Regions from separate parts of the Rhizobium sp. N621 genome, predicted to be linked through region 4. Evidence: predicted binding sites of a transcription regulator. Region 4 holds the regulator's gene; each other region holds the start of a gene.

The links. The regulator PhoB, encoded in region 4, activates phosphate uptake and scavenging genes when phosphate is short. The targets are predictions, from matches to a motif close to TGTCATNNANCTGTCAT.
Region 1: a site for PhoB is predicted at 1,498-1,514, ahead of phnF (phosphonate metabolism transcriptional regulator PhnF). Genes of this name have one in related genera too.
Region 2: a site for PhoB is predicted at 1,535-1,551, ahead of AMK00_RS20245 (DUF2794 domain-containing protein). Genes of this name have one in related genera too.
Region 3: a site for PhoB is predicted at 2,494-2,510, ahead of AMK00_RS07575 (alpha-D-ribose 1-methylphosphonate 5-triphosphate diphosphatase). Genes of this name have one in related genera too.

Annotation. Positions count from the first base shown of each region.
Region 1 covers NZ_CP013495.1:204,998-209,204, reverse strand. The annotation lists gene dapB (4-hydroxy-tetrahydrodipicolinate reductase) at 1-24, shown strand, start outside; gene AMK00_RS01000 (2,3-bisphosphoglycerate-dependent phosphoglycerate mutase) at 46-681, shown strand; gene phnF (phosphonate metabolism transcriptional regulator PhnF) at 737-1,474, opposite strand; gene phnG (phosphonate C-P lyase system protein PhnG) at 1,585-2,061, shown strand; gene phnH (phosphonate C-P lyase system protein PhnH) at 2,061-2,669, shown strand; gene AMK00_RS00980 (carbon-phosphorus lyase complex subunit PhnI) at 2,674-3,780, shown strand; gene AMK00_RS00975 (alpha-D-ribose 1-methylphosphonate 5-phosphate C-P-lyase PhnJ) at 3,777-4,207, shown strand, end outside.
Region 2 covers NZ_CP013495.1:4,209,068-4,213,274, reverse strand. The annotation lists gene acnA (aconitate hydratase AcnA) at 1-174, shown strand, start outside; gene AMK00_RS20250 (DUF1223 domain-containing protein) at 520-1,260, shown strand; gene AMK00_RS20245 (DUF2794 domain-containing protein) at 1,574-1,975, shown strand; gene AMK00_RS20240 (GNAT family N-acetyltransferase) at 1,982-2,539, opposite strand; gene AMK00_RS20235 (Bax inhibitor-1/YccA family protein) at 2,646-3,374, opposite strand; gene AMK00_RS20230 (ABC transporter permease) at 3,671-4,207, opposite strand, start outside.
Region 3 covers NZ_CP013495.1:1,553,306-1,557,512, forward strand. The annotation lists gene AMK00_RS07565 (molybdopterin-containing oxidoreductase family protein) at 1-1,831, shown strand, start outside; gene AMK00_RS07570 (NUDIX domain-containing protein) at 1,828-2,418, shown strand; gene AMK00_RS07575 (alpha-D-ribose 1-methylphosphonate 5-triphosphate diphosphatase) at 2,567-3,736, shown strand; gene purN (phosphoribosylglycinamide formyltransferase) at 3,733-4,207, opposite strand, start outside.
Region 4 covers NZ_CP013495.1:556,002-560,208, forward strand. The annotation lists gene pstB (phosphate ABC transporter ATP-binding protein PstB) at 1-768, shown strand, start outside; gene phoU (phosphate signaling complex protein PhoU) at 813-1,526, shown strand; gene phoB (phosphate regulon transcriptional regulator PhoB) at 1,687-2,370, shown strand; gene AMK00_RS02745 (GcrA family cell cycle regulator) at 2,731-3,264, opposite strand; gene AMK00_RS02750 (aspartate aminotransferase family protein) at 3,689-4,207, shown strand, end outside.

The DNA of each region.
Region 1 (4,207 bases), 350 kb from region 4:
GTGCTCGGGCTTTCTTCCCAATAAGGATACTACGGAGGCATATTCATGAGCGGTACCCTCGTCCTCGTTCGCCACGGCCAGAGCGACTGGAATCTGAAGAATCTCTTCACCGGCTGGAAGGACCCGGATCTGACGGAACTCGGCATTCAGGAAGCCAACACGGGAGGCGCCGCACTTGCCGAATACGGGATCAAATTCGACGTCGCCTATACCTCGGCGCTGGTGCGCGCGCAGCACACGCTGAAGCTCATCCTCGACAAGGTCGGCCAGCCCGATCTCGAAACGATCCGCGACCAGGCGCTGAACGAGCGCGACTACGGCGATCTCTCCGGTCTCAACAAGGATGACGCGCGCGCCAAGTGGGGCGAGGAACAGGTGCATATCTGGCGCCGTTCCTATGACGTGCCGCCGCCGGGCGGCGAGAGCCTGCGCGACACCGGCGCCCGTGTCTGGCCTTACTACCTCACGGAAATCCTGCCGCGCGTGCTGCGCGGCGAAAAGGTGCTGGTCGCCGCCCATGGCAATTCGCTGCGCTCGCTGGTCATGGTGCTCGACAAGCTGAGCAAAGAAGGCGTGCTCGCCCTCAATCTCGCGACCGGCGTTCCGATGGTCTACAAGCTGAAGGCGGATTCCACCGTAGCGTCCAAGGAAGTTCTGGGCGATATGTCCGGCGCACACTAATTCGATGAGGCGTGCCGCCGGAAGCGGTCGGCACGCCTTGCCTCAATTATTGGCCTCAGTTCTCGATCGTGAACTGCACCCGGTCGGCGGCGAAACGGCTGATCGAATATTGCACCGGCACGCCGTCGAGATCGGTGTTCATTGCCTTGGCAATCAGCAGGATCGCGCCGGGGGTGAGTTCCAGATCGGCAAGGTCGGCTGTAGCAGCATGGGCGGCCGTCACCTCGGTCGTCGCCCGGACGTAGTCCGCCAGCCCGAGCTCGGCGAAAGCCTTGGTGATCGATTCATGCTTTCGGTAGGCCTCGCCGATCCCCGCGAAGCGTTCAGCGGGAAACCAACTCGTCGCCTTTGAAACCGGCCGCCTGTCGGCATGGCGCGATGTTTCCAGCCGGATCACCTGCTCGCCCTGTTTCAGGCCCAACCAGCGGGCAACCTCGGCACTCGCCTCCTCCTGCGCCTCATCGAGCAGAAGACCACGCGTCTCACGCGCCTGATCGCCGATGCCGGCGGTGAAGCGCGTGCGCCGGGTGATCGGGAAGTTCAAGCGCTCCTTACGCTCGATCAACGTGCCGCGACCTTGCACCGCGCGCACGATTCCCTCCTGCGCCAGCGCCGCCAGCGCACTGCGCACCGTATGCCTGTTAACGCCGAATTGCAGCGCCAGCACCGTTTCCGGCGGCACCATTCCCGTTTCGTCATAGGTTCCATTGCCGATCGCCTCGCGAATTCGATCGGCGATCTGACGCCAGAGCGCCACACCTGTCTGCCTCTGCACCTGCTTCAGTCCTGCCATTCTGCCCCTGCCTTGCCCCACGATGTCACACGCTTGTCACGACACCGATTTAAGGCTAGGTATAGCTTGTATGGTTGTCTATATCAATAGACATTTCGGGGAAAGCAGCGATGATATCAGCGGACAAGAAAGACGCCGCGTCACAGACGGTCTCGGAGCGCAAACGCGCCGCCGATCTGCTGGCGCGTGCGGAACGGAGCGAACTCCAGGCAGCCTGGGATGCGTTGCCGCAGAAGCCCGTGGCTTATCCGGTGCGCGGACCGGAGACGGGACTGGTGATGGTGCGCGGCCGCATCGGCGGCGGCGGAGCTCCTTTCAATCTCGGCGAGGTGACGGTGACGCGCGCAACGGTGCGGCTCGAGACCGGCTCCATCGGCCATGCGCAGGCGCTCGGCACCGACCGGGAGAAGGCCCGCCTTGCGGCGATCTTCGATGCGCTCTGGCAGGAGGAGGCGACCAGGGATTTCGTCGAACAGGCGCTGCTTTCGCCGATTGCCGCACGCATCGCCGTCGCTGAGCGCCGCAAGGCGGACGAGACGGCGGCAACCCGCGTCGATTTCTTCACCATGGTACGGGGAGACAACTGATGGGTCTTGCGACAGAAGCCTTGACCGGCGGTTTTGCCGACCCGGTTTTCCATGCGCAGAGCGTCTTCAAGATGCTGATGGACGGCATGGCCCGTCCCGGCGCCATCCAGACAGTTGCGCCCAATATCGCTCCGCCGGCGCCGCTCGGCATTGCCGCCGGCGCGATCGCGCTCACCCTTTGCGACCACGACACATCAGTCTGGCTTACCTCGGGACTGGCGAAATCCGCCATGCCGGAGTGGCTCGGCTTCCACACCGGCGCGCCCCTGACAGCCGAAAAGGCCGATGCGCGTTTTGCCTTCATTGAGGCGGGCACTGCGCTTTGCTCCTTCGGCCTCTTCGCATCAGGCACGCAGGAATATCCCGACCGCTCGACGACTGTCGTCATCGAACTTCCCCAACTCGAAGGCGGACGCAGGCTGGCCCTGATGGGTCCGGGCATCCAGAGTGTCGTGGAGATCGCGCCGACGGGGCTGCCGGAGACCTTCCTCAGGCTCTGGACCGAGAACCGTGCGCTCTTCCCGCGCGGCATCGACATCGTGCTGACGTCGGGCACGCGCTTCGTCTGTCTGCCGCGCACCACCAAGATCACAGCAACGGAGATCTGAGCTCATGTATGTTGCCGTCAAGGGTGGCGAGGCCGCCATCGCCAATGCCCACCGTCTGCTTGCCGACCGCCGCCGCGGCGACCGTTCGCTGCCGGCGATCGGCATCGAGCAGATCGTCGAACAACTCGCCCTCGCCGTCGACCGCGTCATGGCCGAGGCCTCGCTTTTCGACCGCACCCTCGCCGCGCTGGCCGTGCGTCAGTCGCGCGGAGACATGATCGAGGCGATCTTCCTGCTGCGCGCTTACCGCACGACGCTGCCGCGCTTCGGCTATTCCAAACCACTCGACACGGCTGAGATGACGATCGAACGGCGCATCTCGGCGACCTACAAGGACCTGCCGGGGGGCCAGCTTCTTGGTCCTACTTTCGATTATACTCACCGGCTGCTCGATCCCTCACTGCTTCAGGACGAAGCGGTCGAGGCGCCCGCGCAGCGCACAGCCGAGACCGGCCGCGTCATGCGCGTCTCCGAAATCCTCGGCGAGGAGGGCCTGATCGAGGCTGACGGCGACATGCCCGAAGATCACGAGATCGGCGATCTGACCCGCGAGCCGATGGAATTCCCGATGACCCGCGATCTGCGCTTGCAGGCGCTTTCCCGCGGCGATGAAGGCTTCCTGCTGGCGCTCGGTTATTCCACGCAGCGCGGCTATGGCCGCAACCACCCCTTCACCGGCGAGATCCGCATCGGCGAGGTCGAGGTGGAGTTCGACGTGCCGGAGCTCGGTTTCGCCGTCTCGCTCGGCGTCATCCAGATCACCGAATGCCAGATGGTCAACCAGTTCAAGGGCTCGGCCAAGGCGCCGCCGCAATTCACCCGCGGCTACGGCCTGGTCTTCGGCCAGAGCGAGCGCAAGGCGATGGCAATGTCGCTTGTTGATCGGGCGCTTCGCGCCGAAGAGCTCGGCGAGGACATCACCGCGCCGGCCCAGGACGAGGAATTCGTCATCTCCCATTCCGACAATGTCCAAGCAACGGGCTTCGTCGAGCACCTGAAGCTGCCGCATTATGTGGATTTCCAGGCGGAACTCGATCTCGTCCGCCGCATGCGCCGCGAATTCGAAGCCGCCCGCAACGGTGGCGAAGACATGAAGGAAGCGGCCGAATGAGCGATCTCGCCAGCTACAACTTCGCCTATCTCGACGAACAGACCAAGCGGATGATCCGCCGCGCCATTTTGAAGGCGATCGCCATTCCCGGCTACCAGGTGCCCTTCGCCAGCAGAGAAATGCCGATGCCCTATGGCTGGGGCACCGGCGGTGTGCAGGTGACGGCTTCGATCATCGGGCCCGATGACGTGCTGAAGGTGATCGACCAGGGCGCCGACGACACGACCAACGCCGTCTCGATCCGCGCCTTCTTCCAGAAGGTCGCCAATGTCGCGGTGACAACGCGCACCAGCGAGGCGACGATCATCCAGACGCGCCACCGCATCCCGGAAGAGAAGCTCGGGCCCGGCCAGGTGCTCGTCTATCAGGTGCCGATCCCCGAGCCGCTGCGTTTCCTCGAACCGCGCGAGACCGAGACGCGCAAAAT
Region 2 (4,207 bases), 770 kb from region 4:
ATCGAGGGCCTCGACAAGATCAAGCCGCGCGAGCGGAAGATTGCCAAGATCACCTATAGCGACGGCACCGTTAAGGACGTTCCGCTGCTGTCGCGCGTCGATACGCTCGACGAGGTGATCTACCTCAACAATGGCGGCATCCTGCAGACGGTGCTGCGCGATCTCGCTGCCTGATTTTCAGAGCATGATGCCGAAAAGTGTGAGCGGTTTTCGGACGACATCATGTTCTTCTTCTTTGATGTAGATCCGGATTCAGATTTTAGGCCGGGCCGGCCTAAAATCATCCGGGTCTAGGAGAGTTGATTGATAATGGCCGCCGGAGAGCAATTTCCGGCGGATTTTCTTTGCGGCGACAGTCTTTGCCGGAGGCTCACGATGATTTGTTTCAGCTGCGTTCCGGCCGAGCTGTGGTCTCACCCGTTCGTGATTTTTCGTTTGGACCGGGAAGGATTATTCGTACTCTGATATCTCAGAGCCTTCGGTTCCAAAACGCCGGCGCTGAAAAAGAGGTGCAGGTGAATGTCCCCCCGTTTCTTGATTTCGCTGATCGCCGGCATTGCTTTTGCAGGCTCGCTGCATGCCGAAGACGGCAAGCCCAGAGGCGTCGTCGAGCTTTTCACGTCGCAGGGCTGCTCCTCCTGTCCTCCCGCTGATGCCGCCTTCCGCAAGCTGGTGAACCAGGGCGACGTCATCGCGCTCGCCTATCATGTCGATTACTGGAATTATCTCGGCTGGGCCGATACGCTGAGCTCCAAGGAAAATACCGAGCGGCAGTACGGCTACGCCAGGACGATGGGCCGCAGCAACGTCTATACGCCGCAGGCGATCGTCAACGGGCGCGGCCATTTGGCCGGCGCCGATCTCACCGGTATCAACAGCAAGATCGACACATACAGCATCGAAGGCAACGGGCTGACCGTTCCCATCAGCGCGGCGATGCGCGGCGACGAGCTGGAGATCAAGATCGGCGAAGGACAGGGCAAGGCCAATGTCGTGATGGTCTATTTCGACAAGGAAAAGACGATCGACGTCGAAAAAGGCGAAAACAGCGGCAAGAAGATCTCCTATCTGCACAGCGTCACCAATGTCGAAACCGTCGGCATGTGGGACGGCAAGGCGACCAGTCTGACGCTGCCGGCGAGCGTCCTGCAGCGACCGCAGCTCGAGGGCTGCGCGATCCTGCTGCAGTCGGCGACGGCCGACGGCGATCCGGCAGCGATTCTCGGCGCAACCGTGGTGATGGCGGGAAAAAATATCTGATATTTCGCCCGATGACGGGTGAAATGCCGGGCGGCCCGGCCGAGCGTATTCGGGGCTGGGGTTAAGGTCGATACGCTCCGCCGGGCCCTTTGGCGCGCTGGCGCCAAACCGGGATGCATAAATCCCCTGCAAATGAGGCGCTGTTTTGACTGAAATGCGGCACAGGGGAGAAAGCATTGCTTGGTCCCCAACGAAGGTGCCTGGACGTGCGGCGCTGCGGTACGGCCAAATGTGAGGAGCCGCACTCTTGCAATTTGCGGCGGCTCGGGCAAACTGTCACTCTCCTGTCACAAGCGGAGGCCTTGGAGACCTGATGACAGATCAGCCGGATTTGCGACACGGCGAAAGCCGCTCCGTCGACAATAGTTCCTCGGTCGTCGTCGATCTCAGGGAGTACAAACAAAGCAAGGATCCGCTTCCGGTGACCTTCCACCGGCGTGAGCTGGACGCGATCCTCTGGATCTACGGCCGCATGGTCGGCGAGGGGGAATGGCGCGATTACGCCATCGACCATCTGAAGGACAGAGCAGTCTTTTCCGTCTTCAAGCGCTCCGGCGAGATGCCGCTCTTCCGGATCGAAAAGAACCCGAAGCTTGCCGCCAAACAGGGCGCCTATTCTGTCATCAACGTCAACGGCATGATCCTGAAGCGCGGGCACGAGCTGAATCAGGTCCTCAAGGTGTTCGACAAGGCATTGAAACTCGTCGATAAATAATTCTCATCAGCCCGGAAACAACGAACCGGGATAGGTGGAGGGATCCGGATCGGTCGTCATGCCCTCGCCGAGGCTGCGCTGCATGAGCATCGTGTCCAGCCAGCGGCCGTGCTTGTAGCCGGTGCCCTTCATCAGTCCGACCTCCACAAAACCTGCCTTCAGATGAAGCGCAATCGAGGCCGGGCTCGCGCCGCCGATGACGGCTACCATCTGACGAAAGCCAAGCGCGGTGCAGCGGTCGATCAGCTCGACCATCAGTGCCTTGCCGATGCCACGGCCGCGGGCTTCGGGCGCCAGGTAGATCGAATCCTCCACCATCCAGCGATAGGCGGGGCGGGTGCGGAAGGCCGACGCATAAGCGTAGCCCAGGAGTTTCCCGTCAGCATCGGTTGCGGCGACATAGGGATATTGCTGGCTGACGATCGCGGAAAAACGCTGGGCCATTTCGGCCTCGGAGGGCGGCGCAATCTCGTAGCTTGCAACGCCATTCAAGACCGAGTCACGATAGATCTCCGTAATGGCGGGGATGTCGGCTTGGGAGGCGTCGCGCAGGAGGAAGGACATCGGGCGGCAGGTCCATCGGAAGAGCAGGCTCCTCTAAAACCACCCCTGCGAAACCGGCGCAACAAAAAAGGCGGCCGAAGCCGCCTTTTCGATCTCAATGCGCCTGTTATCTGCGGTTGCCCATGAACTGCAGCAGGAACATGAAGAGGTTGAGGAAGTCGAGATAGAGCGTCAGTGCGCCCATGATCGCCTTGCGACCGGCGACAGCGACGTCATCGGCTTCGAAGTAGAGTTCCTTGATCCTCTGCGTGTCGTAGGCGGTGAGGCCTGCGAAGATCAGCACGCCGATCACCGAGATCGCGAACTGCAGCGCGGATGAAGCCAGGAAGATGTTGACGAGCGAGGCGATGATCAGGCCGAAGAGACCCATGATCAGGAACGAACCCATCGCCGACAGGTCACGCTTCGCCGTATAGCCGTAAAGCGACAGCGCGCCGAAGGAGGCGGCGGTGACGAAGAAGGTCTGAACGACGCTCTGGCCCGTATAGACCAGGAAGATCGACGAGAGCGACAGCCCTACCAGGCCGGCGTAGATCCAGAAGGTGGTCTGAGCGGCGGACACGCTCATCTGATGAATGCGGAAGCTCAGGAAGAAGACGACCGCAAGGGGGGCAAGGATCACGACCCAGCGCAACGGCGACTGGAACAGAAGCGCGCCAAACTGGGTGAGCTGGCCGTCCTGGACCGCGAAGTTGAATCCGAGATATGCGGCCACGCCGGTGATCGCCAGGCCCAGCGCCATCAGGTTGTAGACCTTGAGCATATATGCGCGCAGGCCTTGATCAATCATCTCGCCGGTCTGGACGCGGCTTTGATAGTTACGAAGATCAGCCATAGTTTCCTCTTACAAGCTCCGAAGGAGATACGGTGTCGGGGTTCTCGACCCGGGCGCCGCTGCGGAGCTCCAGCATGCCTGCAGACAATATGAGGCCTTAGCCCTTTGCAAACAAGGGGCTTGCAAAGGCGCGGACGGTTAAATCGCCGTAAGGTGAAGGCTTTGGGGCGGCGCCAGAGCGGTTCAGCTTTTCAAGGAAACGCAGAACCGCTCGAACCTTTTGGATATATGCAATCCCGCAAAAGCGCTTCGCGCTTTGCCTGGGAAAACCGCTTCGCACTTTCCTGGAATTGCTCTCAAAGCTCGCGCAGCACAGGCGCGGCCTTCTGCCCGAGGATGCGCCAGGTGCCGACGAGGCCGATGCCGACGGTCAGAACGAGTGCCGTCACCAGCGTCAGTCCTGCCACATCAGGCAGGAAGGCAGAGGGCAGTCGCATGATGCGGGCGACGATGAACCAGGCGGCAATACCGCCGGCAAAGAGTGCGAAGATCGCGGTTGCCAGTCCGAGGATCAGATATTCGTAGCTGAAGGCACGAATCAGCATGGCGCGCGTGGCGCCGAGCGTCTTCAGCACCACCGCGTCGTGGGTGCGGGCCCTGTTGCCGGCGGCGAGCGCCCCGGCAAGAACAAGAATCGAGGCGATGAGCGCCACCGATGCGGCGGCTCGGATCGCGGTCGCAAGCTGGGCGACGAGCTGGTTGACGATATCGATCGCGTCCTTGACGCGCACGCTGGTGATCGTCGGATAGGTATTGGTGACGGATTTCAGAATTGCCGCATCTTCGGCCGGCGTCGAGGAGGGATCGGTCAGCGTCGCCAGCCAGGCATGCGG
Region 3 (4,207 bases), 1.0 Mb from region 4:
TGCCGAAGCCTTCATAAAGGCCGAGGCGAGGGACGGCAGCGAGGCGGTCTGGCCCTATTTCTATGCCGGCACCATGGGCTGGGTGCAGCGCGATTCAATCGATCGCCTGCGTCACGCCAAGCGCTACTCCGGCTTTTTCTCGTCGATTTGCACCAACCCGGCCTGGACCGGCTTCACCATGGCGACCGGCGTGCTCCGCGGGCCTGATCCGCGTGAGATGGGCCGCACCGATTGCGTCGTCATCTGGGGCACCAATGCGGTCTCGACGCAGGTCAATGTGATGACCCATGCCATCAGGTCGCGCAAGGAACGCGGCGCCAAGATCGTCGTCATCGACATCTACGATAATCCGACGATGAAGCAGGCCGACATGGCCTTGATCGTCAGACCGGGCACCGACGCTGCACTCGCCTGCGCGGTCATGCACGTTGCCTTCCGCGACGGCTATGCCGACCGGGATTATATGGCGAAATACGCCGATGATCCCGCCGGTCTTGAAGCGCATCTGAAAACCAGGACGCCGCAATGGGCGGCCGAGATCACCGGCATTTCGGTCGAGGAGATCGAAGCCTTCGCCCGCCTCGTCGGCACGACGAAGAAGACCTTCTTCCGTTTGGGCTACGGCTTTACCCGCCAGCGCAACGGCGCGGTCGCCATGCATGCGGCCGCCTCGGTCGCCACCGTTCTCGGCTCCTGGCAATATGAGGGCGGCGGCGCCTTCCATTCGAACAGCGATATCTTCCGCATGAACAATGCGGAACTGACCGGCCGCTCGATGAAGGATGCCGATATCCGCATGCTCGACCAGTCGCAGATCGGCCGCGTGCTCACCGGCGATCCGGTAGCCCTGCGTCATCGCGGCCCAGTGACGGCAATGCTGATCCAGAACACCAATCCGGCCAACATCGCCCCCGAGCAGCGCCTCGTCAGACGCGGTTTTGCCCGCGACGACCTGTTCGTCGCCGTGCATGAGCAGTTCATGACCGAGACGGCCGAGATTGCCGACATCGTGCTGCCCGCGACAATGTTCGTCGAGCATGACGATATCTACAGGGCCGGCGGCCAGAACCATATTCTGCTCGGCCCGAAGCTGGTCGAGCCGCCGCCTACCGTGCGCACCAATCTCTTCGTCATCGAGGAACTGGCAAAACGCCTCGGCGTCGCCGACCGCCCCGGTTTCGGCTTCACCGCCCGTGAAATGGTCGACCGCGTGCTCGAATCGAGCGGCCTGCCGGGTTACGACCATTTCCTCGAACACAAATGGTTCGATCGCCAGCCTGCTTTCGAGGAGGCGCATTTCCTGAACGGTTTTGCCCATCCGGACGGCAAGTTCCATTTCCGGCCGGACTGGATCAACCAGCCGGCGCCGAACAAGCCGCCGACTGCGATCGGCGCACTCGGGCCGCATGGGGAGCTTCCGGTCTTCCCCGATCAGGTCGATGTCATCGAAGTCGCCGATCCCGAGCATCCCTTCCGCCTCGCCACATCGCCCGCCCGCAACTTCCTGAATTCGAGTTTTTCCGAGACCAAGACCTCGCGTCAAAAGGAAGGCCGCCCGGAGGTGATGATCAATCCTGTTGACGCCGAAGCCAATGGCATCGCCCATGGCGAGCTCGTCCGCATCGGCAACAGCCGCGGCGATCTGCGCATCCATGCCCGCATCACCATCGAGGTCAGGCCGGGCGTGCTGATCGCCGAGGGCCTCTGGCCGAACAAGGCGCATGTGGACGGCGAGGGCATCAACGTTCTGACCGGCGCCGATCCGGTCGCGCCTTATGGCGGCGCGGCCGTGCACGACAACAAGGTCTGGCTTCGCAAGGACACGGTATGATGCAGCCGAAATCGCGGGTGAAGATCGTCGGCGAGGAAATCCTGTCGAATGGGTGGACGCGGCTGAGCAGCTATCTGCTCGACTATATCGACCGAAAGGGCGCGACACAGCGGCTGAAGCGGGAGGTCTACCACCGCACGCCGGCCGCTTGCATCCTGCTTTATGATCCGAAACGCGATCTCGTCGTTCTCGTCCGCCAGTTCCGTCTCGCCGTTCATCTGAACGGCGATCCCGCATGGATGATCGAGGTGCCGGCCGGCCTTCTTGATGACGACCATCCCGAACAGGCGATCCGCCGTGAGGCGATGGAGGAAACCGGTTACCACTTGCGTGAGGCCCGCTTCCTTTTCAAATCCTATCCCTCGCCCGGCGCTATCGCCGAGGTCGTCCATTTCTTCGTTTCCCTTATCGATACCACGGACCGCGTCGCGGAAGGCGGCGGCCTGGATGAGGAACACGAGGATATCGAGGTTCTTGAAATTCCGCTGGATGAGGCGACCCGGATGATCGAAACCGGCGAGATCTTCGACACCAAGACGATCGTGCTGCTGCAATGGGCAGCCTTGAACAGGCACAAAATTCGATAGCGGATGAGGCGGTCTTCGGGCGGCTTGGCGGTTAAGCCCATGACGTTTTCCGCTTTGAGATAATAGCGCTTACGATTTCATACGAATGTCATGGAGCGGTTCTATCCGCTGCGGCTTGTCAATCATCGGATCGGTCAGGAGAAGGCCCATGTGGCTCAACAATTTCACTCTCGTTCTCCCGAACGAGGTAGTGAGTGAAGGTTCCGTGCGTGTCGAGGATGGCGCCATCGCCGAGATCCGGCCGGAGCCAGTCGCCGGTGCGGCGATCGATGGCGGCGGGCGGCTGCTGATGCCGGGTTTCGTCGATCTGCACGGCGATATGATCGAGCGTGAGATCGCGCCGCGGCCGAATGCGACGATGCCGATCGATTTCGGCATTCACGAACTCGACAAGAAACTTGCCGCCGCCGGTGTGACGACAGCCTTTGCCGCGGTCTCCTTCGCCACCGAAAGCGTCTATGGCCACGTCCGCTCGCTGGAGACGACGTCGGCGGTGATCGAGGGCATCAACCGGCTGCGCGATGATCTGCTGATCGACCACCGCGTCCACGCCCGCTATGAAATCACCAACTTGGGAGCTGCTCCCGCGCTCGAGCGCCTGCTCAATGCCGATCAGATCGACATGGTGTCGCTGACCGACCACACGCCCGGCCAGGGCCAGTACAATAACCTGCAAAGCTACATCCTCAGCATTTCCGAGCGCCGCGCCATCTCCGAGGACATGGCCGCCGAAATCGTCGCCAAGCGCATTGCCATGCGCAGCAATCCAGACATTGAGGCCAAGTTGAAAGAGATCGTCGCGCTGTCGCTGAAGCACAGGCTCTCGCTTGCCTCGCATGACGATGACAGCGTCGAAAAGGTCGCCGAAATGCACGATCTCGGCGTCACCATCAGCGAGTTTCCGGTAACGGCACCCGCCGCAGAAGAGGCACGCCGCCGCGGCCTCTGGACGCTGATGGGCGCGCCGAATGCGCTGCGCGGCCAGTCGATGTCGGGCAATCTCAGCGCGCTCGACGCTGCAAGGGCCGGGCTGCTCAGCATCATCGCCGCCGATTATCACCCGGCTGCCTTTGTGCCCGGCATCTTCAAGCTCGCCGACATGGTGGAAGGCGGCCTGCCTTCAGCCGTCGCCATGGCGACCGGCAACGCCGCCCGCTCCGCCGGTCTCTTGGACCGTGGCGAAATCGCCATCGGCCAGCGCGCCGATCTGGTCGTCGTCGAGCCGGGCGAGATCAACCGCATCCGCGCCACCTTCCGCGCCGGCCGCTTCGTTTATAGCGATGGTACGCTGCATCCGCTGCGGGCGTTGGCGGCCTAAGCGAGGTCGCCGATCAGCGAGATGAGCTGGGCCTTCGGGGTAGCTGCCGAAGCCTCGGCGCCGACCGCCTTGCCGTCCTCCATCGTCACGCGGCCTTCGGCAAAGAGCCGCAGCGCCTGCGGGTAAATCTGGTGTTCGACGGTCAGCACCCGCGCGGCCAGGCTTTCGGCCGTGTCACCGGAGAGAATGGGCACGGCGGCCTGGCCGATCGTCGGCCCCTCATCCATGGCTTCGGTGACGAAATGCACGGTACAGCCGGCGATGCGCATGCCGGCGTCGATGGCCCGCTGATGGGTGCGCAGGCCTGGGAACAGCGGCAGCAGGGAAGGGTGGATGTTGAGCATCCGACCTTCGTAGCGCTGAATGAAGGTCGCCGTCAGCAGCCGCATGTAGCCGGCCAGGCAAAGAATGTCGGGGGAAAGCTCGTCGAGCGCCGAAAAGATCGCCGCCTCATGCGCGTCCTTACTGGCA
Region 4 (4,207 bases):
ATGAGCAACGTCCCGTATAAAATGATCGGACAGGATGTCTCCGTATACTACGGCGAGAAGCGTGCGCTTTTCGACGTGAACCTGAACATCCGCGAAAACACCGTAACCGCCCTGATCGGCCCCTCGGGCTGCGGCAAGTCGACTTTCCTGCGAAGCCTCAACCGCATGAACGACACGATCGAGGGGTGCCGCGTCACCGGCAAGATCACGCTCGACAGCGACGACATCTATGATCCGGATATCGACGTCGTCGAACTTCGCGCTCGCGTCGGCATGGTTTTCCAGAAGCCGAACCCGTTCCCGAAGTCGATCTACGAAAACGTCTCCTACGGACCGCGCATCCATGGCCTCGCCAAGTCGAAGGCCGATCTCGACCAGATCGTCGAGACCAGCCTGCAGCGCGCCGGCCTCTGGAACGAGGTCAAGGACCGCGTGCACGAGTCCGGCACCGGCCTCTCCGGCGGTCAGCAGCAGCGCCTGTGCATCGCCCGCGCCGTTGCCGTCAGCCCTGAGGTCATCCTGATGGACGAACCCTGCTCGGCGCTCGACCCGATCGCCACCGCCAAGGTCGAGGAACTGATCCACGAGCTGCGCGAGAACTACACGATCGTCATCGTCACCCACTCCATGCAGCAGGCCGCGCGTGTCTCGCAGCGCACCGCCATGTTCCACCTCGGCAACCTCGTCGAGGAGAACGACACCGACAAGATGTTCACCAACCCGGACGATCCGCGCACCCAGGACTACATCATGGGTCGCTTCGGCTGATTGCGGCAATCCGAAGCCTTCCCGTTATTCGAGGACAAAGCCCCATGGCATCGACACATATTTATTCTGCCTATGATGATGATCTGAAGTTCCTCTCCAGGCGGATTTCCGAAATGGGCGGCCTGGCCGAGCAGATGGTCGCCGAATCCGTCCGGGCGCTGGTCAACGGCGATACGGCGCTGGCGCAGAAGGTCATCTCCGACGATGTGATCCTCGATCACACCGAGCGCGAGATCGGCGACAAGGCGATCGTCACCATCGCCCGCCGCCAGCCGATGGCCGCCGACCTGCGCGAAATCATGGGTTCGATCCGCATCGCCGCCGACCTCGAACGCGTCGGCGACCTCGGCAAGAACACCGCCAAGCGCGTCATCGCCGTGCAGAGCACCGGCGTTCCGCGCAAGCTCGCCCGCGGTCTCGAGCACCTGTCCGAGCTGGCGCTCGTCCAGCTCAAGGAAGTGCTCGACGTCTATACGACGCGCGCCGCCGACAAGGCGACCGCCATCCGCGAGCGCGACAACGAGATCGATGCGATGTACACCTCGCTGTTCCGCGAGCTCTTGACCTACATGATGGAAGATCCGCGCAACATCACGAGCTGCACGCATCTGCTCTTCTGCGCCAAGAACATCGAGCGCATCGGCGACCATGCCACCAACATCGCCGAGACGATCTACTACATGGCGACGGGCGCCCAGCCGGAAGGCGATCGTCCGAAGGATGACAGCGCCAACACCGTCGGCGCCGCGACGGAATAATCGTTCCGAACGAGCCGCCCGAGCCCGCCGCCCGGACCAGTCACTTGCGTGCGCGCCCGTTCGGGGCGCGCAAAGAGGTCGCAGCCAATTTCTGAATTTGCGCAGGACGCCTGGTTAAATCGTCCCGGTTTAAGGCTTGTGCGCGAGGAGACGGACACGCATGATCCCGAGAGTCGCAGTTGTTGAAGACGAGGAAGCGCTCAGCGTGCTCCTTCGCTATAATCTCGAAGCGGAAGGCTTTGAAGTCGATACCATCCTGCGCGGCGACGAGGCCGAAATCAGGCTTCAGGAGCGCACGCCCGATCTCCTCATCCTCGACTGGATGTTGCCCGGCGTCTCCGGCATCGAACTCTGCCGGCGCCTGCGCATGCGGCCGGAAACCGAGCGGCTGCCGATCATCATGCTGACGGCGCGCGGCGAGGAGAGCGAGCGGGTGCGCGGACTGTCCACCGGCGCCGACGATTATGTCGTCAAGCCCTTCTCGACCCCCGAACTCGTCGCCCGCGTCAAGGCGATGCTGCGTCGGGCCCGTCCCGAGGTGCTGTCCTCGGTGTTGAAATGCGGCGATATCGAACTCGACCGCGAAACCCATCGCGTTCATCGCAAGAGCCGCGAAGTCCGCCTCGGCCCGACCGAATTCCGCCTGTTGGAATTCCTGATGTCGTCGCCGGGCCGCGTCTTCTCGCGCTCGCAGCTGCTCGACGGCGTCTGGGGCCACGACATCTATGTCGATGAACGCACCGTCGACGTCCATGTCGGCCGCCTGCGCAAGGCGCTGAATTTCTCCAACATGCAGGACGTCATCCGCACCGTCCGCGGCGCCGGCTATTCGATGGAGGCCTGAGGCTGAGGGAGTGTGTGGTCGGCGTTCCCGCCGGTGCAGCCTTTCCCAGGCCCTTCATTGCACCGGCGCGGCGTATGAGCGGGCACCACCTCACCTCTGTCATCCAGGCACCACCTCTCCTCTCCGTCATCCCAGGGCTTGACCCTGGGATCCATGCGGCTGGCGCTGCGGGAGGAGCGATGGCATTCAAATGCAGGGAAATTATCGAAGCCGAGTGCCTGGTCGTGGATCCCAGGGTCAAGCCCTGGGATGACGGAATGCGTGGTCGGCTTTGCTGCCAAACACAAAGGTCGCTTCCCCACTCTAATCACAAAAAACGGGCTGCTCGGCCCGTTTCTCACTCTCGACGATGTCGCCCGCTCAGCTGACGCGCGCTGCCGCCCGGCGGCGTTCGTTGATCGGCTGATAGGCAAGCTTCTGATGATAGCTGCAATAGGGCGAATTGTCAGGGGATTCGCAGCCGCAGAAGTGGAAATCGTCCTTCAGCGGATCGCCGACCGGCCATTTGCAGGTGCGTTCGGTCAGTTCCGTCAGGCCGAGGCGGCGGGAAATCGGCACGACCACGTTGCCCTTCGGCACGTATTCCATTTCCTCGACCGTTTCGATCTCGATCTCTTCCTTCAGCATCGTTGCGCCCTGCTGGCGGGTAACGGTGCGGGTGGTGATCCGGGAGGCGTAGTTCGGCGCGCGCGGCGCCGATGTCTGGCGCTTCGGCGTGCGCGCCGCCGTCGCCGTGCCGCCGGCCTTGGCACGACCCGGCAGGTTCAGCCGGTGCACCTTGCCGATAACGGCGTTTCGGCTCACGCCGCCAAGCTGCGCAGCAATCTGGCTGGCGCTCAGTCCCTCGGCCCAAAGCTTCTTGAGTTTCTCGACCCGCTCGTCTGTCCAGTTCATGCCCTGTCTCCACCGTTTGCGTTGGTGATGGCAGAATCCCTCACCGTTGTCCCGGAAGCCTCCGAAACAAGAAACGCTTGATCAATTTTGGTGACTAGTTCCGCCGCATGCAGTCTAGTAATTGAACTTTAACCTAGTGTGAGGCTGACTCCGTGACAAGAGTCGCGGGAATCCGGATGAATCGAATTTCAAGTTTTCCCCAACTTGCTTCCTCTGCGTGTCATTTCTGCAATAATGCCTGTTGAAGGCCGAAAGTGCCCCTGTACAAGCTTGCTGCATACGCTAAGGCCGCAGTTTTGTTGACATTGCAGCGCGAAAAGGAAATAGTACCGCTCGCCGCCGAAAGGCGGCATTTTTGATTTTTCGGACCTGGTTTCGTTAGCCGGAGTCCGTGCAGGACAACACTGAACGGGAGACCCGCGCCATGGCTGAAGCCGCGCCGCTTTATGACACCTATTCTCGCGCCCCGCTGCGGTTCGAGCGAGGCGAGGGCGTATGGCTGATCACCGAGAGCGGCGAGCGTTATCTCGATTTCGGCGCCGGTGTCGCCGTCACCTCCGTCGGCCACGGCAACCCGCATGTGGTCGCGGCGCTGAAGGAGCAGGCGGATAAGGTCTGGCACCTCTCCAACATCTATGAGATCCCCGGCCAGGAGCGTCTGGCCAAGCGCCTGACGGACGCCACCTTCGCCGATAAGGTGTTCTTCACCAATTCGGGCGCCGAGGCGCTCGAATGCGCCATCAAGACGGCGCGCCGCTATCAGTTTTCCAAGGGCCATCCCGAGCGCTTCCACATCGTCACCTTCGAAGGCGCCTTCCATGGGCGCACGCTTGCGACGATCGCCGCCGGCGGCCAGGAAAAATATCTCGAAGGCTTCGGCCCCAAGACGCCGGGCTTCGATCAGGTGCCGTTCGGCGACATCGAAGCGGTACGCGCCGCGATC